4 regions of the Vibrio sp. R12-SG2-ISO1 genome follow, and region 3 is predicted to be linked to each of the others. Evidence: predicted binding sites of a transcription regulator. Region 3 holds the regulator's gene; each other region holds the start of a gene.
The links. Region 3 encodes PurR, which represses purine synthesis genes. Its sites were predicted from a motif close to TNANGNAAACGTTTNCNTNA; they were not measured.
Positions count from the first base shown of each region.

Region 1: a site for PurR is predicted at 3,328-3,347, ahead of purE (5-(carboxyamino)imidazole ribonucleotide mutase). Genes of this name have one in related genera too.
Region 2: a site for PurR is predicted at 2,921-2,940, ahead of AC6R10_RS12240 (phosphoribosylaminoimidazolesuccinocarboxamide synthase). Genes of this name have one in related genera too.
Region 4: a site for PurR is predicted at 2,477-2,496, ahead of AC6R10_RS16745 (NCS2 family permease). Genes of this name have one in related genera too.

Region 1 covers NZ_JCBDGO010000027.1:2,880-7,826, reverse strand. Annotated here, with positions in the region: gene dprA (DNA-processing protein DprA) at 1-337, shown strand, start outside; gene AC6R10_RS17635 (DUF494 family protein) at 340-819, shown strand; gene AC6R10_RS17630 (DNA topoisomerase family protein) at 847-1,428, shown strand; gene AC6R10_RS17625 (5-(carboxyamino)imidazole ribonucleotide synthase) at 1,602-2,735, opposite strand; gene purE (5-(carboxyamino)imidazole ribonucleotide mutase) at 2,739-3,224, opposite strand; gene hemF (oxygen-dependent coproporphyrinogen oxidase) at 3,467-4,384, shown strand; gene aroE (shikimate dehydrogenase) at 4,475-4,947, shown strand, end outside.
Region 2 covers NZ_JCBDGO010000017.1:65,083-70,029, forward strand. Annotated here, with positions in the region: gene AC6R10_RS12235 (methyl-accepting chemotaxis protein) at 1-1,624, shown strand, start outside; gene AC6R10_RS12240 (phosphoribosylaminoimidazolesuccinocarboxamide synthase) at 1,721-2,824, opposite strand; gene AC6R10_RS12245 (SulA-like leucine-rich domain-containing protein) at 3,042-3,437, opposite strand; gene AC6R10_RS12250 (glycerophosphodiester phosphodiesterase) at 3,695-4,396, opposite strand; gene AC6R10_RS12255 (lactate/malate family dehydrogenase) at 4,643-4,947, shown strand, end outside.
Region 3 covers NZ_JCBDGO010000001.1:388,710-393,656, reverse strand. Annotated here, with positions in the region: gene AC6R10_RS01735 (alpha/beta fold hydrolase) at 1-237, shown strand, start outside; gene AC6R10_RS01730 (putative signal transducing protein) at 260-571, opposite strand; gene AC6R10_RS01725 (TVP38/TMEM64 family protein) at 568-1,260, opposite strand; gene AC6R10_RS01720 (TfoX/Sxy family DNA transformation protein) at 1,466-2,059, opposite strand; cyclic di-GMP riboswitch class I at 2,264-2,372, opposite strand; gene purR (HTH-type transcriptional repressor PurR) at 2,548-3,552, opposite strand; gene torD (molecular chaperone TorD) at 3,791-4,498, opposite strand; gene torR (two-component system response regulator TorR) at 4,737-4,947, shown strand, end outside.
Region 4 covers NZ_JCBDGO010000023.1:6,902-11,848, reverse strand. Annotated here, with positions in the region: gene spoT (bifunctional GTP diphosphokinase/guanosine-3',5'-bis pyrophosphate 3'-pyrophosphohydrolase) at 1-1,255, opposite strand, end outside; gene rpoZ (DNA-directed RNA polymerase subunit omega) at 1,291-1,563, opposite strand; gene gmk (guanylate kinase) at 1,640-2,260, opposite strand; gene AC6R10_RS16745 (NCS2 family permease) at 2,560-3,930, shown strand; gene AC6R10_RS16740 (YicC/YloC family endoribonuclease) at 4,250-4,947, opposite strand, start outside.

The DNA of each region.
Region 1 (4,947 bases), on a different contig from region 3:
AGAGGTTGAGGACATCTTGTGCGAACTTGACAGCTTGCTAGCTTGGTCGCGGCAACAGGCGGATAAACAGAGCGAATCCCGCACCCAGACGCCGAGCTGCTCGCATTTCCGAGCGCTTTTATCTTCTAACGATAAAGAAGCGACGAAAGTGAGTAAAGAAGAATTGCCATTTCCCGAGCTGTTAGCTAACGTAGGTAATGAGGCTACACCAGTTGATATCTTAGCATCGCGGACCCATATACCCGTGCAGGATGTCATGATGCAGCTCTTGGAGCTCGAGCTTTTAGGGCACGTTGTTGCAGTTTCCGGTGGCTACATTTTAAAGGGGAGGGGCTAGCTATGATGATGGATATTTTGATGTATCTGTTTGAGACCTACATCCATAGCGATGCAGAGTTACAGGTCGACCAAGATGAGCTAGAAGAAGAGTTACTTCGCGCTGGTTTTCATCAGAAAGACATATATAAGGCCCTGGTCTGGTTAGAAGAGTTGGCGGCGCTCCAGCAAACGGAAGCGCACTCGGCGATCTCTGTCAGTACCTCGTCTCCGTCTACGCGTATCTATACCGCCAAAGAGTGCGACCGCCTCAGCCTTGAGTGTCGTGGCTTTTTAATGTTTTTAGAGCAAGTGAGCGTTTTGACGGCGGAAACACGTGAGATGGTCATTGACCGAGTGATGGGGCTCGAAACCGATGAGTTTGAGCTTGATGACCTCAAGTGGATTGTCCTAATGGTGCTGTTTAATGTACCGGGCAATGAAAATGAATACACGCTTATGGAAGAGCTTCTTTACACCAAAGAGCAGGGTATCTTGCACTGATACCGTCGCTTTGCGACCCTAAGTGATATGAGTAAAAAAATCGACCATCAGTTGTTTTCTGCCCACGAGCACGCCTTAGAACATCAGGCGTGCCCGAAATGCCAAGCTCAAGGCTTGGCGGGGGAGCTGTCGCTGCGCCATGGCAAACATGGTCCTTTCTTGGGGTGCACCTTGTACCCGCAATGCGATTACATCAAACCTTTGCATCAAAATGATGGCCACATCGTTAAAGAGTTAGGTGTGCCATGTCCTGAGTGTGGTCATGAGTTGGTGCTGCGCCAAGGTCGCTATGGGATGTTTGTCGGTTGCAGTCATTACCCTGAGTGTCACCACATTGAGTCGATCGATGCCCCCGCAGAGCCGAGTGAGGACAACGTCGCCATCGCCTGCCCTGAATGCCATCAAGGTCAGCTGACCGAGCGTAAATCTCGCTTTGGTAAGCTGTTTTATGCATGTGACCGCTACCCGAAATGCAAGTTTGCCGTCAATCAGCCGCCCGTCAGTGGGGAGTGCCAAGTGTGTGGGTTTCCACTGCTGGTGGAAAAACACAGCGCGAAAGGCCAACAGTTGCAGTGTGCGGCTCGCCGTTGTCAGGCCATTCAGTCTTAATTTTTGGGCGAGTGCCTATTTAAGACTATATCGTGGCTTAAGACTATACCGTGGTAAGGCGACATCGGATCGGCCGAGCGTTTCCGCAAATACAATGTCATCAAAGACAAAAAAGGCGCCATGAGCGCCTTTTTCAATCCAGTGTTCGTAGAGTCGACACTCATTTGATTCGATTACGATTCGAAGTTTTGAGCAAACTCATGCACCGCAGGGAAGGCATCACTGTCGAGCAGGGTGGCCAGTTCACACAACTTTCGTTGCAGCTCACCACTGTAGTCGCCGCAGACATTGATATGACCCATCTTGCGTCCTGCACGCTTCTCTTTGCCGTACCAATGGATATGGCACCCTTCAATGGCCAGCAACGCTTGTGGCAGTGTGTCTTCGCCAAGGATGTTGATCATCGCCGTTTCACGAACCAGTTTGGTGCTGCCAAGCGGTAAGCCACACACGGCTCTTAGGTGGTTTTCAAACTGACAGGTCTCTGCGCCTTGCTGCGTCCAGTGGCCGGAGTTGTGCACGCGCGGTGCAATCTCATTCACGAGCAGGGTGCCATCGACATCGAAAAACTCAAGGGCAAGCACGCCCACGTAGTCGAGACTCTCGGCTACAGCGCTAAACATCGCCTGCGCTTGGTCTTGCAGCTCAGGGTCAGAAATGGCGGTCGATAGGCTCAGCACCCCTTGGGTGTGGACGTTCTCAGTCAGCGGGTAAACAGCGACCGAGCCGTCTTTGGCTCGTGCGCCCACCAAGGAAACTTCTCGGCCAAACGGGACAAACTCTTCCGCCACAATCGCTTGTGTCTCACTGGCTTGGATGCATTGTGCCATCTCTTGCCAAATGCTGTCCGCTTGAGCGGCGTCTTTCAATCGCCATTGGCCTTTACCATCGTAGCCACCTAGGGCACTTTTCAGCACCATAGGAATGCCGACTTTTTCGATCGCGCGATCAAAATCTTCCCGGCTCTCAATGACATGGTAGTTGGCGTTGCGAACGCCCGCTTTGTCTAATAGCGCCTTCTCAATACGGCGATCGCCACCGGTTTTGATCGCTTCTGCTGACGGGTAAAACTTCCCGCTTTGCTCGCAGAGGGTCAAAATATCGTGTGGGATATGTTCAAACTCAGCCGTGATCACATCGGCACTCTCAATGGCATTGCGAAGACCGTGGCCCACCACGTGTTGGGTGAGAGGATGGACAATGTTTTCACTGCCGACATCGTACGCCGAGATCTCAATGTTCAGTGGTGCGCCCGCAAGAGACATCATTCGTGCTAATTGGCCTGCACCTAACACCAACACATGCATGGTTTAGTCCTCGGCTGGGTTTGGGTTAGCAAGGACGGTCTCGGTTTGCTCTTGGCGAAACGCTTCGACTTTCTCCATCACGGTCTCATCGTGGGTACCGATGATTTGCGCGGCCAAAATACCCGCATTCGCTGCGCCCGCTTCGCCGATCGCCAGTGTACCGACCGCGATGCCTTTTGGCATTTGCACGATAGAAAGTAGCGAATCCATCCCTTTTAGGGCACGTGATTGAACAGGAACACCCAAGACAGGTAAGCTTGTGAACGCCGCAGCCATGCCCGGTAGGTGCGCAGCGCCGCCAGCGCCAGCAATGATCACTTTCAGACCGCGCTCTTTCGCGCTGTTGGCGTAGTCTGCCAATAATTGAGGAGTGCGGTGCGCAGAGACGACTTTAGTTTCGTATTCAACACCAAATCTATCCAGCATTTCCGCGGCGAGCTTCATTGTTGGCCAATCTGATTTTGAACCCATGATGATACCGACTTTCATCTCAAACTCCTTCAACCTTTTGTGTGGAATGAAAAACAGGATGTGTCGTAAACCCAGTACAACCACATCGTCAATTTGTGCGCATTATACGGCGTTTTTCCTGGCAAGCAAACGTTTGCGCGCACTTTGAACCGCGCAGTGATTAGTCTTCGACGCAGATTCTTTGTACACTGAGTCTCATCCCAAAAAGACGCAGCCAGTGACTGCGTGGTGAAACAGGGCCTACCCTGCAAGGAAGTAAAATGTCAGTAATAGATAAGCAGGCGGTGAAGCAGTTTTTGTTGGCACTGCAAGATACCATTTGTCAGCAGCTTGAGCAGGCCGACGGCCAAGCGCTGTTTGTGGAAGATGCTTGGCAGCGTGAACCCGGAGAGCGGCTCGGTGGCGGTGGTCGCACCCGAGTGATGAAAGCGGGCGCGGTGTTTGAGCAAGGCGGCGTCAACTTCTCTCATGTCTCTGGCAAAGCGATGCCCGCCTCGGCCACTGCCCATCGCCCAGAGCTCGCCGGGCGACGCTTTGAAGCCATGGGCGTGTCGTTGGTGATGCATCCGAATAACCCTTATGTGCCCACCTCCCATGCCAACGTGCGCTTTTTTATTGCCGAAAAAGAGGGCGAGGCGCCGATATGGTGGTTTGGCGGCGGGTTCGATTTGACCCCCTTCTACCCATTTGAAGAAGATGCTCAGTTCTGGCATGGCAGTGCGAAAGAGGTGTGTGAACCTTTTGGTCATGATGTGTATGCCAAGCACAAAAAATGGTGTGATGATTACTTCTATCTGCCGCACCGTGATGAAACGCGTGGCGTCGGTGGGCTATTTTTTGATGATCTCAACGAGTGGCCATTTGATAAGTGTTTTGATTACATCAAAGCGGTCGGTGAAGGGTATACCCAGGCGTATTTGCCGATTGTTGAGCGCCGCAAAGAGACCCCCTACACTGACCGAGAGCGTCAATTTCAGCTTTATCGCCGTGGTCGCTATGTGGAATTTAATCTCGTCTATGACCGAGGAACCTTGTTTGGTTTGCAAAGTGGTGGCCGAACCGAGTCGATTTTGATGTCGATGCCGCCACTGGCTCGCTGGGAGTACAATTATCAGATTGAGCCAGACAGCCCTGAAGCGGTTTTGTATCGCGATTTCCTCAAACCGCGTGATTGGTAACATGTTTATCTCGGCATAGCGCTTGATCCTGGCCGGGATAGTGATAGGGTCAATGACCGTTGACCCGTTTATTTTTGTGTAGGTAAGGACATGACACAACCTCTTGACCGCTATGTGGTGTTTGGCAATCCCATTAGCCAAAGTAAATCGCCTTTTATCCATACCTTATTTGCTCGCCAGACCAACCAAGCGTTAACCTATCAAGCGCAGCAGCCTGAGATCGGCACATTCAAAACGGCGGTAGCGGAGTTCTTTGCCGCAGGTGGTAAGGGGTGCAACATCACTGCACCGTTTAAAGAAGAGGCGTTTCAGTTTGCGACCCGCCTGACTGAGCGAGCGCAATTGGCCGGTGCCGTTAATACCTTAAAGAAGTTAGATGATGGAGACATCATTGGTGATAACACTGATGGTGAAGGATTAGTGCAAGATTTGCTTGCCCAGCAAGTGGTGCTGAAAGGGGCGAGAATACTATTGCTTGGCGCAGGCGGCGCGGCGCGCGGCGTGATCAAACCGCTGCTCGACCAGCACCCGCATTCAATAGTGATCGCCAATCGCACCAAAGC
Region 2 (4,947 bases), on a different contig from region 3:
TGCTGGTGGCTTCGACGACATTTTCTACGGCACACCGAAGGGAGAGATGTTCCGCTCTCACCCTGAGCGGAATCGTGCCGACTACGACCCGCGAGTCAGACCTTGGTATATCGATGCCAAGAATGCAGGACGCCAGATGATCACTACGGCTTACCAAGATGCAATCACTAATGCGTTGCTCGTGACGATCGCTCAACCGATTACGCAGGGTACGCAGCTACTTGGTGTGGTTGGGGCCGATGTGTTGATTGATCAGCTGATTAACGACGTCATCAACCTCAATGTAGGCAAAAATGCGCACGCGATGTTGATTGATACACAAGATGGTAACTTCCTCGCTCATCCTGATAAAAACTTGCTGCTCAAACCGGTCAGTCAGTTGTTCGACCGATTATCTTTGCGAGACATCAAACAGGCAGCAGACAACGGATCGATACATCGTTTACATCAAGGCAATCAAGAGAAGCTGTACTATTTCAAATCCGTTGCCCACACCCCTTGGATTTTCGCCATTGAAATGGATGTGACGACAGAAGAAGCGGCGCTCAATCAGCTGATGATCAAGCTGGTGGTGACGTCACTGGTGATCACGGCAGTGGTCATCGCACTGGTCTCTTGGTTGGTGAGCTTCTTATTTCGCGATTTAGTGCGCGTGTCGACCGCCTTGGAAGCCATTGCGTCAGGCGAAGGGGATTTAACTCAGCGTCTAGAGCCAAGAAGTGACGATGAAGTGGGTCAACTGGCGGCAAACTTTAATACGTTTGTTGGCAATATGCATGCGATGGTATCGAAGCTGAGCCTTGTGTCTGCCTCATTGTCTGAGCAATCGAAAAGCACAGCACGAAATGCCGCGCAGAGAAGTGAACGAATTCGTTTACAGCAAGATGAGATCAACATGGTCGCCACTGCCATCAATGAGATGGCGGCCGCGACGCAAGAAATTGCCGGCAACGCGGACCACACAGCGCAGAACTCAACCCAAGCGGTATCAGCCTGTATGCAAGGTGGTAAACAAGTGGTGCAAACGCAAAGCTCGATTCAGAACCTGGCTAATGAAGTTCAAGTGGCGACAAAGGTCATTCAAGAGCTTGAAGTCCATGGCAACAGCATCAATACCATTCTTTCGACGATTCAAGACATCGCAGAGCAGACAAACTTGCTCGCCTTGAATGCGGCCATTGAAGCCGCTCGCGCTGGTGAGCAGGGTCGTGGGTTCGCGGTCGTTGCCGATGAAGTGCGCGTGCTTAGCCAACGTACCCACTCATCGACCAAAGAGATCCAACACATGATTGAGACACTACAAGGCACAACGCTAAAAGCGGTGGGCATCATGCGTGATAGTGGACAATTAGCGGGAACCAGTGTTGAAGACGCGGATTTGGCGGCACACAGCCTCACTGATATTCAACATGCGGTCGAGCGTATTAGCGATATGGCGACTCAGATCGCCTCAGCGGCAGAAGAGCAAGCCTCGGTGACGTCAGAAATCACGCGTAATACGGTTGGTATTCGTGATGTCTCCAATGAATTAGCCGATGAAGCGCATGACGCTGCGGCTCAAGCGAGACAGCTTTCCGAGCTCTCACTTCAGCTTGAACAAGAGATAAAGCGCTTTAAGCTCTAAGCGATGAGATGAAAAGCCACTAAGTAGAGATATCATTGTTAAGATAAAACAACGCCCAGCTAAGCTGGGCGTTGTCGTTTCAGTCGAACAGGCCACTTAGTCAATGAGACCGTAGTCTGCGGCAAGAATATCGATGATCTCTTGCTTCGGATTAACGCTGAGCGTAATCGCTTTGCCGGTGATCTTTTCTGCGATACCTGTGTAGGTCTTTGAGATGTCCATCAACGCAGAGAGAGGAAGGGCATTGTCACGAGCAAGGGCTTCACGCTCAGGCATGCGATCTTTATTAAGCAAGATGTCTGGGTCAGGGAAGTGGTTCAGCAAGAACTGGCGGAACCCTTCTTTTGAGTTCTCGACAATATTGCCGGCTTGGTATTGTGCTTCATCCCAAATACGTGAAGAGTCCGGTGTCCCCACTTCATCCATGTAGATGAGTTTTTCCTGACCCGCCGCGTCGGTGACGTAACCAAACTCAAATTTGGTATCAACAAAGATTTGACCGACTTTCGCTAGCGCAGAGCTAATGACGCCAAAGCCTTCACTGAGTAGCTTCTCATAAAGCGCGATGTCGCTTTGCTTTGAGAAGTTAAACGCGGCAAAGTTCTCCTCAATGTTGCGGCGACTGATGTTGACGTCGTCCGCTTCTGGTACACCAGGGATGCCATGTAGAATGCCTTTAGTGGATGGCGTCATAAGTAGCTCTGGAAGCGCTTTGTCTTTCTCTAAGCCCTCAGGTAGTGTGATACCACAAAACTCGCGCTCACCTTTTTCGTAAGCACGCCACATTGAACCGGTGATGTATTGGCGGCAGATGGCTTCGATCATGATGGGCTTGGCTTTTTGCACGATCCAAACCAATGGGTGAGGAATGTCGAGAATGTGGCTGTCTGCGAGCCCATTGTCTTTAAACAATTGGAACCAGTGGTTTGAGATGGCGTTTAACGCCGCCCCTTTACCTGGCACGCCTTTTAGATTCCCTTCACCGTGCCAAATGCAGTCAAACGCGGAGATACGGTCACTGATCACCATAATTGCTAGTGGTGCGTCAGGCGACACGTCGTAACCTTTTTCTTCGATAAGGCGTCGGCTATCGGCTTCGGTTAGCCAATACACAGAGCGGACTTTACCACTGTGAACCGGTTTATCAGTGCGGATGGGAAGATCGTCATTAACGGCGAGAACTTGTTCTGCGAGACTCATTTAGACATTCCTATAATTTGTCAAAAATGGTTGATAAGCCATGAAGGCTATTCATTTGCAGAGCATGATACCAGAACTTTTTCTCGGTTCCAGATAAAAAGCAAACGTTTGCTTGTTTTTAAGTTGAATGGGTTAGACCTTGGTTTCAAATCAAGAAACCGCGAAAAGAAACGCCTCTTATCACAACGATAAGAGGCGAAGGCAGTGAGGTTTCGATTTAGTGGTAGTGATGCATAGACGCATCAACAAAAAAGACTTCACAGTGGTGCTGCTTGGCCAGTTCTTTCAATAGTCGCTGTTCGATAAGAGAGAGCTCACAGGAGGCAACCACCGCACTGGCATTACCTGATTGAATCGCTTTGGTCACAATATCGACTTCCGACTGAGTTTGCGATGGCTTCATGTGGATGATTTGATTGCAACGCACTTGATGAGAGGACAGTTGGGCAAAATCTGGACGTGGGCATTGACCTGTAAATAGAATCCACTGTTTCTGCTGTGACAGATCAGCCAGTCGTTCAAGGCTGGTGTCATCCAAAGATAGAGGCTGGGTAGGCTGAGCCAACACATTAAACTTTGAGTAGCCCTGACGAGGTGTTTGAACTGAAATCATAATACTGTCCTTTTATACATGCTGTATGTGTATACAGTAGTTTTGTTGTGGTGAAGACGCAAGCATTTTTTGCACGCAGAATGAGCGAGTTAGGTAGGTTGATAAAAGAGGTTTGTTTTCTAACTATCTGATAAATAGTTAAATTATATTGGTTTGATAGGTTGAATGAGAGCTTTGAAAAGGTGCAGGAAATGTGATGGGTGACGCACTCTACTCAGCAGGAGGCCAAGTAGAGGCGAACAGGGTGAGAGGAGGTGCTAGAGAAAACGTTCTGGATAGTCGCTAAAAATACCATCCAATTGAGAAAGGTGTTTGAGTCGTTTCGGATTATTGATGGTGTAACACCACACTTCATACCCGGCATCTTGTAGCTTTGAAACGGTAGACTTGGTCGCCCATGTCGCGCCGATATTGCAGCCTGTCGCCTCCACCTCTTTGAGCAGTCGCCAATCCTTTCGCTTCAATCGCTCGGTAAGTAAAGCGCGTCGACACTGAGGAATTTGCTTCGCTAACTCGCGCATCACGTCATGGCTAAAACTCGACAAAATAATGCGCTCTAGCGGTATTGAGGTCGCATTGAGCGTAGAGGCCAATAGCGCGCATACCGATTGGGCGTCGTGGGTATCAACTTTCACTTCAATATTCAGCTTGATGTCGCTGGGTTCAATAAGTGTCAGTAGCTCTTCAAGGGTTAACAGGGTTTGTGGTGTCACTTGACCTTCATGGCGTGCCGCAAAGTTGAGTTGTTTGAGCGCACTGAGTGTCAAGGTGTCGACTCTGCCTGTACCATTCGAGCAACGGTCAACAGTATGGTCGTGACACACGACGAGATGCCCGTCTTTGCAAGGCTGCACATCGACTTCAACCCAAGTAAGGCCAAGATCTATCGCCGCTTGAATGCTGGCGGCGGTGTTTTCTGGATAGTGTCCTGCCACGCCGCGGTGGCCAATAATGAGCATATCTGATTCTCAACGGAGGGATTTGGTCTGAGAATACGCGTCATTGAGTGGATGTGGTAGTCATTTTGCTCTCTAAATTGTGCTCGCTCTTTCAACAGATTGCGATTAACTCTACTGGATTTTATGCTATGAGCGATATTTTTATCTAATATTTAATTTTTAGACAAAATTAAATTGGAAAAAAGAGGTTTCAGACGATTAGAATAAGCCCAGAGCACTAAATTTGATTGGAACAAGGAAGAGAGCATGAAGATCGGAGTGATCGGCGCTGGCGCAGTGGGTGTGGGTGTCTGTAATTATCTACTGACATTGGGCAGCATTAGTGAACTGGTGTTGTTGGATCAGAATCTAGCAAGGGCGGAGGGGGAAGCGTTCGATTTTCGCCATACTGCCGCGCTAACATTCACAAAAAATACCCACATTGTGCCGACCGATGACTATCTCAGTTTGATTGGCGCAGACATTGTCGTGATTACCGCAGGCGCGCAGATTAAGCAGGGGCAGACTCGAATTGATTTGGCAGAAATCAACGCCAAAATTGGTGTTGATAT
Region 3 (4,947 bases):
GCAGAGGTGAACCCTCTGATGCGCTACTTCAAAGACCGCGAGTTACCTATTCCTACGCTCTATCTGATGGGTGAAAAAGACTACATGTTCATCACCCCTGTGAAAGAGATGGTCTCAGCACATACGCTCAGTGAGCTGCATGAAATTCCTGACTGTGGCCATGTGTGTAATGTTGAGCGCCCAGATGAGTTTAACGATCACTCCATCGCCTTCATTCAGCAACACCTCACTGCTTAATCTCGGTTGACTCCAAGCACACTCAAGTTGGTTTGGTGTGCTCGCACTGCCAACATAACTGAAAATGGTCGTCATTTTCTTCTTGGCAAGTCGGGCAAACCCAAACCATGTTTTCGGGGGTGTCCTGTTGGAAATCATCAATCAGCGCGAGTGCCGCCTGCTTCTGTTCTGGGCGAGTTAACCAAACGTACGGGCTGGCCTCTTCGCCAAACGGAATCTCTCCTTGCAAGCCGAACAAACCTTCACCTCTCACCTCACAGGCTATTCCTTCGCTGCGCAGCATTTCACACACGATGTGTGCTTGTGGTGGTGTCGTGGCAATAAAAATTTTCAAGACGCTTGCCCATTGGATTGCGGTGTCGCTTTGAGCTTGGCCATTACCCATTTGGCAATGATTGGGAATACCCCGAGCAACGCAAAAGAGGCGAGTACTGTTGGGGAGACGATGCCTGACAAACTGTCGATTTGCGCTAGCTGAGTCCCGGCGTTGAGGTAGACGGCCGTGCCCGGCAACATACCCAGTTGACTAACCAGATAGAAGCGCGCGATGGTGATGGGCGTAAGACCCATCAAGAGGTTGATCAAAAAGAAAGGGAACACCGGTATAAGGCGCAGTGAGAAGAGATAAAACGCACCATCTTTTTCGACCCCTTGGTTAATTGTCGCGAGCTTATCGCCAAACTTGCTTTGTACCCACTCTTTGAGTAAAAAGCGGCTGCTTAAAAACGCCAAGGTGGCACCTATCGTACTGGCAAAAGAAACGAGCAATAAACTGGTCCAAAAGCCAAACAGCGCAGCGCCAAGCAAGGTGACGACGGCTGCTCCAGGGATCGAGAAGGCGGTGATAGCGACATAGGCGAAGAAGTAACTCAGCGCGGCTAGGGCAAAGTGGGTGTCAATGATTTCAGCCAGCGCTTGCTGCTGAGCTTTGGCGTTATCAAGTGTCAGGTATTGACCAAAGTTTGCGCCTAAAAACACAATCAGAGCGAGCAAACCAATACCTAAAAGCAGTTTCTTGTTCATATGGATCCCTTTGAAAACATCATCATTGATCATTGTTAGATATGAACCAAAAAGCCAGTAAAAAATTTCGCCCTAAGGGGAAAACACGTTGAATTCTATGACTAAGGAATGGAAACGCTGAAAAAGCATCGGCTAAAAACGTCTCAAGCCAGCGGTGTTCGGCTGGCTTGAGAAGGGTATTGGAATTAATGAGCGCTATCGCTGACTAGCTTTGCAGCTGATTCAGGAGCTCGTCGCGTCTTGCTTGAGGGACCACAGACCAGTGCGTGCCTTTAATTGCCCCCTCAAGTGCCCACAGCAGGTCGATGCTGACGTCGGCAGAGTGTGTGGAACGAATCGCTTTATACGCTTCCACTGCGCCCGTCTGCTCCAAACGGGAGACACTGTCGATACCCGCTTTCTTGAGCATTCGCTCGGTCGCTAGACGCAAGTTCGGCAGATCTTTCAGGCGCGTTGGTTTGGCGTTGGTTTGACGCTGCTTGTCTTTGTTGGCCGCCTCTAGTGCAGTGTTTGCCATCGCAATAGTCTGAGCGACATCCTGATCCCAGTCATGGCCAAGGGCGTAGTATTTGGTGACCACAGGGAAACCACGCTTTTTATACACGTATGGCTCGAGTCCCTGAGCATTAAACTGTTGGGCCAACGAGTCGTCGGCGCGTATGTGAAGTTTGTCATTTACCACGAGGGCAAACATGGTGTCATCAGCGAAGATTCCGAATCCACCAAACATTGAGCGAGACTTGATCTTGCCCAATGGTTCAAACAATCGCATTGAGTCTTTTAAAATTGGTTTATCCATGCTGTTATTCTCGGTGTATTACAATACGCCACCAAATTCAGGTCCGAGAGATTAGCAAAAATATGCAGGTTTTGTGTCAGTAGGGTGTCATTCTGGCTCATAAAAGAATAATCCTACTCACGGTGTGAGCGCATAATGCGCGCGCAACGTTTAACTCATTGTATTCTTTGCTTTTGATAAAGAATTACGAAGTGCACATTTGCCATCGGCAACCCCGCTACCAAGCAGTCATCAACGTTGAAATAGTTGAGTGGCTGCAACAGGCCGGAAGCTTTGCGTCCCATCCTTTCGAAATGGTTTGCCCTGTTCGTGGCATTCGTCGAACATAATAAGCATAAATAATTTATGGGCTAAACATCACGTTTTGATGGGTTAAATGTGATCTTAGTTCATAAAATAGAGGGGTGTTACCGAGAGAATAAAGCCCAGCGGATGAGAAGTATTCTCGCTGGGCTAGTCGATGTGATGTGCTGAACTTGTTCGTTGGTCTATTTCACCGTCGCCACGGTATCGCGCTCGACGATTTCTGGGTGCATTTCAAAAATACGTTTTTCATGCTCTTTGTCTTTAATACGTTCGAGCAAAATCTCAAATGCGTTTTTACCCACACGGCGCTTCGGCTGGTGAACCGTCGTTAGCGGTGGTGAAAAGTACTCGGCTAGCTCAATGTTGTCATAACCAATGACCGACATGTCTTCTGGAATACGAATGCCTTTTTGCTGTAAACGGCTCATCAAACCGAGCGCCATCGTATCGTTGAAACAGAATACTGCGGTTGGCTTTTCGTCCATGGCGACGATTTTGTCCGCGGCAAGCACGGCGGTATCGCACTCAAAGTTACCTTCTAAGATCCAATCTTCGTTGACGCTCAAACCCGACTCGTTCATTGCGCGCTTAAAGCCTTGGATGCGCTCTTGGCAGGCCGCTTTTTCAAAATGCCCACTCAAGCAAGCAATGCGCTTGTGGCCGTGATCAATCAGGTATTTTGTTGCGAGGTAGCCGCCTTCTTCCGAGTTGTCGATGATTTTATCGGCTTGTGAGCTTTCCGGGCCCCAATCCATCACCACCTTAGGGATGTCTTTATGACGGTCAAGCATTTCGCTCAACTCTTCGGTCAAATCTGAACACATCACTAAGATGCCATCGACGCGCTTTTCCGCCAGCATGCGAATGTAGTCACGTTGTTTCTCGTAGATGCCGCCAGTGTTACACAAGATCAAGGTGTAGCCTTGACGGTAGCAGTAGCTCTCAACCCCGTCGATCACTTCCGAGAAGAAAAGGTTGGTCGATTGAGTAACCAGCATGCCTATTGTGCGTGTCGAGTTACATTTCAGGCTGCGTGCAACGGCACTTGGGGCATAGTTCAACTCTTGAACCGCTTCCATCACTTTTTCTTGCGTGGCTTCAGCGACAAAGCGTGTTTTGTTGATCACATGGGATACAGTGGTGGTCGAGACACCCGCTAAGCGAGCGACGTCTTTAATCGTGGCCATATGGTTTTGTCCTGTCGATGACTGCCTACTATTCTATGAAAAGTTAAGTCTATAAAAGTAAAGTCTATACAAAGTTTAGAGTATGTAGACAGAAAGTATCAGAAACACAAAAACCGCCCTCAAAAAGCGGTTTGTATTTATTAGTTTTATCGTTTGCGAACCGGATTGTAGTCCGCAACGTCGATTTGGGCAAATAAAAAACCCGCCTTTGGGATCTCGCCACACCTTTTGTATGGGCTTAATCGCTATCGCCTTGCAGGTAGGCTTTATCCAATTGAATGAACGCGCACAATAGCGACGACAGCGCCGCATAGAAGCCGAATGTGTCGAGGCGCTGGCAGCGCTCGGCAAACCTCTCAATCCAAGGGAGTAGATGCTGCTCAATAAAATCGGCTTGCTCTTGGTAGGCGAGATGCGTGTCGCCTGCCGTCTGCTCTGCTGCATGAGCGCCGCGCACAATCAGGTTACCTAAAAAATCCAACTCTATCGCGAGATGATCAGAAGGTTCATTGAGCCCTGAATGCACGGCCACGCCATGTTGTTGGAGCAGAGTGTCCATCTGTTTGGCGGGCTCCCCATTGAGCAGTCCGGATTCATCTAAGTAGACAGAGGCGTAAGGCAACGCGCTGTCTCGGTCGGATTTTAAAAACAGGTCGCAATAGTCGGCTGATAGTTCCAACTGAGCATCTGGCCTGTCTTGCAATCGGTTCAATGTATCGATGAGCCTGTCTGCGGCTACGTTAAGCTCAGGGGTTTGTGCAAGTCCCGTCAGAAAGGTACGTGTGTCCACCGAATGATATTGGGCCAGCTCTTGCTCTGAGAGCTCTTTGGCAAACACGCTCGAAAACCACCAGTAGAGCTCGGCGCGTTGCTCATCAAAGGCGCGCTGCTCTTTTTCGGCGGGAGATAAAGGGTCGGAAATCTGGGCGTTAGGTGTCTCTGGCATGATGGGCTCTCAACTGAATCAGATGCCGTTAAGTCTAACGGATAAAAATGAACAGCGGTCAACCTGATTATGAGAAGAAATGGTCAAATATGGCAATTTGTGAACAGGGCAGCAAAGCTTGCTTTGCATCAATGAATCGCCAACTTTTCACCTCCCAAAGAGGACAAAGATGGAGTTGTGACTAATTATGAATAGAATAAAGCCATTGAATCAGTGTGTGAATAAGTGAGTAGAGCCGATGAGCTACCACATTTTGGTTGTTGAAGATGATGAAGTGACTCGCCGTAAATTGGCGGGCTACTTTCAAACCGAAGGGTATCAGGTGAGCCAAGCTGAGAATGGCGCGCAGATGCGCGACGTACTCAGTAGCAGTCGGGTCGATTTGGTGATGCTGGATATCAATCTGCCCAGCGAAGATGGCTTGATGCTGACGCGTGAACTACGCAGTC
Region 4 (4,947 bases), on a different contig from region 3:
CGACATCGGTATGCACGGCATACGCAAAATCGACCGCAGTGGCGCCGACAGGCAGCTCCACAATGCGCCCTTTCGGGGTGAAGACGTAAATCTCATCTGGGAAGAGATCCGATTTGACGTTTTCAATAAATTCGAACGAGTTGCCCGCGCTTTGTTGGAGCTCAAGCAGGCTCTGCATCCAGCGCTGCGCTTTGACTTGCGCGGTGGTGCCGGTACGCTCGCCATTGCCTTTGTAAGACCAGTGCGCCGCGACCCCTTTGTCCGCCATCTGATCCATATCTTCGGTGCGAATTTGCACTTCGACAGGCACGCCGTGTGGGCCGACCATCGAGGTATGCAAAGACTGATAGCCGTTCGCCTTAGGCACCGCGATGTAATCTTTCATACGCCCCGGGCGAGGCTTGTAGAGCGAGTGCACTTGGCCCAATACGCGATAGCAGGTGTCAGCGGTGTCCACCACCACACGAAACGCGTAGATGTCCATAATGGTGTGGAAGCGCTGCTCTTTGGTCTTCATCTTGTTGTAGATGGAGAAGAGGTTTTTCTCGCGCCCCACCACACGCGCAGACAGACCCACTTCTTCCAGTCGGCCTTCAATTTCGGTGTGGATGCGTTGAATCATCTCTTTACGGTTACCGCGAGCGGCCTTGACGACCTCTTTTAACACGCGATAGCGGTTGGGGTAGAGCGCTTCAAAACCGAGCTCTTCCAGTTCGGTTTTAATATTATGGATACCCAAGCGATGCGCTAAGGGTGAATAGATTTCGAGGGTTTCGCGCGCGATGCGACGCTTTTTATCAGGGCGCAGTGCGCCGAGCGTGCGCATGTTGTGCGTGCGGTCTGCCAGTTTGATCAAAATGACGCGGATGTCTTGCACCATCGCAAGTACCATCTTACGAAAGTTCTCAGCCTGAGCTTCCTTGCGATCACGAAACTTGAGCTTATCCAGCTTAGAGACGCCATCGACCAGCTCTGCAACGGTGTTGCCAAACTTCTCTTCAAGTTGCTCTTTGGTGACATCACAATCTTCGATGACATCGTGCAAAAGCGCGGCTTGGAGGGTTTCAATATCAAGGCGCATTTCCGCCAAGATACGAGCAACAGCAACAGGGTGGATGATGTATGGTTCCCCGCTTGAGCGGGTTTGCCCTTCATGGGCATCTTTCGCTACCACATAAGATTGACGCAGAGCCTCAATTTGAGGCTCTGTTAGGTATTCTTGGGCAACGTCTTTGAGGCTATCGAATAGATACAAATTTTAGGCCCGGCAGATAGTGGTGATGAAGAGGATTATCGACCGTGAGCAATGCTGCTAACAGCGGCAAGTTCAGCGGCTTCTTGCTCTTGCTGCTCTTGACGCTCACGCGCATCCAGGATCTCTTTTGTGATAAGGCTTTCTTCGATTTCGCGCAGGGCGATAACCGTCGGCTTATCGTTCTCTTCTGGCACTAGTGCATCTTTGCCGCCAGTTTGCATTTGACGAGCGCGGCGAGCCGCAATGAGAACTAGGTCGAAACGGTTGCCAACTTTTTCAACAGCGTCTTGAACAGTTACGCGTGCCATAAGGACTCCAAATAGTTAACTAAAATTTTGTATGACGAGAAATTATACAAGATATCGTAGCGGATAGTCTAGATTCTTATTTCAACAACGCATCCAGCATGCCTTTGTACTTGAGGGCTTGCTTATCTTGCTTGAGGCGTTCGGCGCGAATGATGGCTTTAAAGTCCATCAGCGCGTTATCGAAATCATCATTGATGATCACGTAGTCGTATTCGTTGTAGTGAGAAATTTCCGATTTCGCTTCCGCCATGCGTTTTGCGATCACCGCTTCACTGTCTTGGCCGCGCGCGTTCAGGCGGCGTTCCAACTCACCGTTTGACGGCGGCAGGATGAACAAGCTCTTGGCTTGTGGCATTTGCTCACGAATTTGGCGTGCGCCTTGCCAGTCAATGTCGAGGAAGACGTCGATGCCTTTATCGAGGTTTTGCTCAATCCACGGGCGAGAGGTGCCGTAGTAGTTGCCAAACACTTCCGCGTATTCCAAAAACGCACCTTGTTCGATCAGCGCTTCAAACTGCTCTTTTTGCACAAAGTGGTAGTGCACGCCATCTTGCTCACCCGGGCGCATGCCACGTGTCGTGTGCGACACGGACACTTTCATTGCGTAGGTAGGGTTAGTTTCCAGCATGGCTGAAATCAAGCTCGATTTACCCGCGCCGCTGGGCGCAGAAACAATGTATAGGGTGCCTTTGGCCATAAGGTTACGTCCACCATAAGATTCGATGTATTAAAGATAGCACTGACCGCGGGCATAACGTCAGTCAAGAGCGCGATTTCTCTCAACCTCGGTGGCGAAAATTCGGCCAGAAAAAGGGAGGCGAAGAGTAGCATGGATCAGACTAAGTGACTAGATCGGATGAAAAATGTGATGCGCATCAAAATCGGTTGAAATTTCACCCCATCTCATTACAATTCGCGCAAACGTTTGGCTCGTTGCAGGCATTGCTGCTGGCGATGGGCTATGGCCCTCTTATTTATCTAACGATAGGTTGTATTGTGAGTTCTGACACTGCACTTCCACGCTCAGCCAACGCTGGGTGGCTTGAATCCACTTTTCATATCTCTGCGCGAAAATCGACCCTAGGCACGGAGCTGTACGCCGGGTTTATTACTTTTTTGGCGATGAGTTACATCTTGGCGGTTAACCCCGCGATTTTGGGTGACATCCCAGGCATGGATCGCGGCGCGATTTTTACCGCCACAGCACTGGCGGCGGCGGCAGCCACGCTGATCATGGGCGTGTTTGGTAACTACCCAGTCATGCTGGCGCCAGGCATGAGCATGAACGGCTTCTTCAAAGGCATGCTGCTGAGCGGCTCGGTGGCGTTGGTGTGGCACGAGGCGCTGCTGGGAATCTTCTTCTCTGGTGTGCTCTACCTGATTTTGTCGATGACTAATATTCGCAAGGCGATGATTGAGTCTATTCCAGAAGATCTCAAACTGGCGATCACCGTATCGCTTGGTCTGTTTATCGCCTTTTTGGGCCTGAAAAACGCCGGCATCATCGTCTCGAACCCGATCATCTTGGTCAGCATGGGCAAAATCAATGACCCGCAAGTCATCATTGCCTACATCAGTATCTTTATCGCGCTCGGCTGCATGATTCGTGACATCAAGCTGGCGACCTTTATCTCGTTTGTATCGGCGATTGTGTTGACCGTTGTGGCCGACTGGATGCTAGGGACGCAAAACGCCCCCATCCCAGAGAGCCTAGTGGCCGCGCCACCAAGCCTGTCGGGCAGCGTTGGCGCCATCTTTAATTTCTCAGGGCTGGCGGCCGACAAGCTGTTTGATCTGCTGTTTATTGTGGTGATTTTCTTGATTGTCGATTTCTTTGATGGCCTCAGCACCATTGTCGGCGTCGGCCGAGATGCGGGCATCATCGACAAAGATGGCAAAGTGCCAAATGCGCGCTCGGCGCTGGTTGCGGACGCAGGCGGCACCGTGATTGGCTCTGTGCTGGGTACGACTTCAGTTACCGCCTTCTCAGAATCGGGCATTGCCTCTGCACAAGGCGCGAAAACCGGTCTCGCTGCGGTGGTGGTCGCGGGGCTCTTCTTGGTGTCGCTGTTCCTATACCCGCTCTTTTCCATCTTCTCCGCGGCCATGGTCGCACCGGCGATGGTGGTGGTCGGCATCTACATGATTGGTCGCCTTGGCCAAATCCGTTGGGAGCAAAAAGAGTCTCGCATCGCGGCGTTTTTCACCATCATGTTCACCGTACTGAGCTTCTCACCGGCCAACGGCATGGCGATGGGCTTTATCAGCTACGCCTTTAGCATGGTGGTAGCAGGCAAAGCTAAGCAGGTTCACCCTGTCATTTATGTGCTGTCTGGGCTATTTATGGCGTATTTGGTGCTTTTATAATCGCGGACATATGGCTGCCATCGCCATTATTGCTATTGCAGACACAACAAGGGCGGCATCAAGGCCGCCCTTTTGACATCCCATTACCTTAGGGCAAGTGACTTAATAGTTTAGTTTATTGTCATTAATGAGTGCTAAGAGAGTGCGTTCCAAAATAAATCAAAAGGTTAGGCTGGAGGGGATAGTCTAATTTTATTGAAAGGTCAGAGCAGTGGTGGGGCTGTTGGGTGAAGTCAGAGGATGTTGGTGGAAAAATGAAAAGCCCCTATCGACTTATAAAGTAAACAGGGGCTTTGCACAGTTAGTCATCTAAAAGAGACTATTCGATGTTCTGAATCTGCTCTCTCATCTGCTCAATCAACACTTTCAACTCGACCCCGGATGCGGTGATGTCGGCGCTGATCGACTTCGAGGCAAGCGTGTTTGACTCGCGGTTGAACTCTTGCATCATAAAGTCGAGGCGTCGGCCGCAGGCGCCGCCTTTTTTGAGGATGTTGTTGGTCTCTTTGACGTGAGAGTCGAGGCGATCGAGCTCTTCAGCCACATCGGATTTTTGCGCGAGGAGGATAAGCTCTTGCTCAACGCGGGAAGGGTCGAGCTCCACTTTGGCGTCTTCAAATTTGGCGAACAGACGCTCACGTTGCCACTCAAGGATCTCGGGCATGCGAGCGCGCACGCGAGTCACTTCTTGTGAGATGGCGTCTAGGCGCTGGGTGATGAGCGCTTTCATGTTGTCGCCTTCGCGGCCGCGAGCGTCAATGAAATCATTCAGTGCATTGTCAAAGGCGGCTAACAGGTCTTTGTTGACCGCGTCCATGTCTTGCTCTGGGGTCTCCATCACGCCTGGCCACTGCATCACTTGGAACGGGTTGATGCGGCTCAGTTCGCCGGTCATGTGCATCACTTGCTCAGCGGCTTTGATGACTTGATTGGCGAGGGTTTCATTGATGGTCAGCTCACCTTTGGCGGCGGGGTTGGCTTCAAAACGCAGGCTGCACTCCACTTTACCGCGCGCCA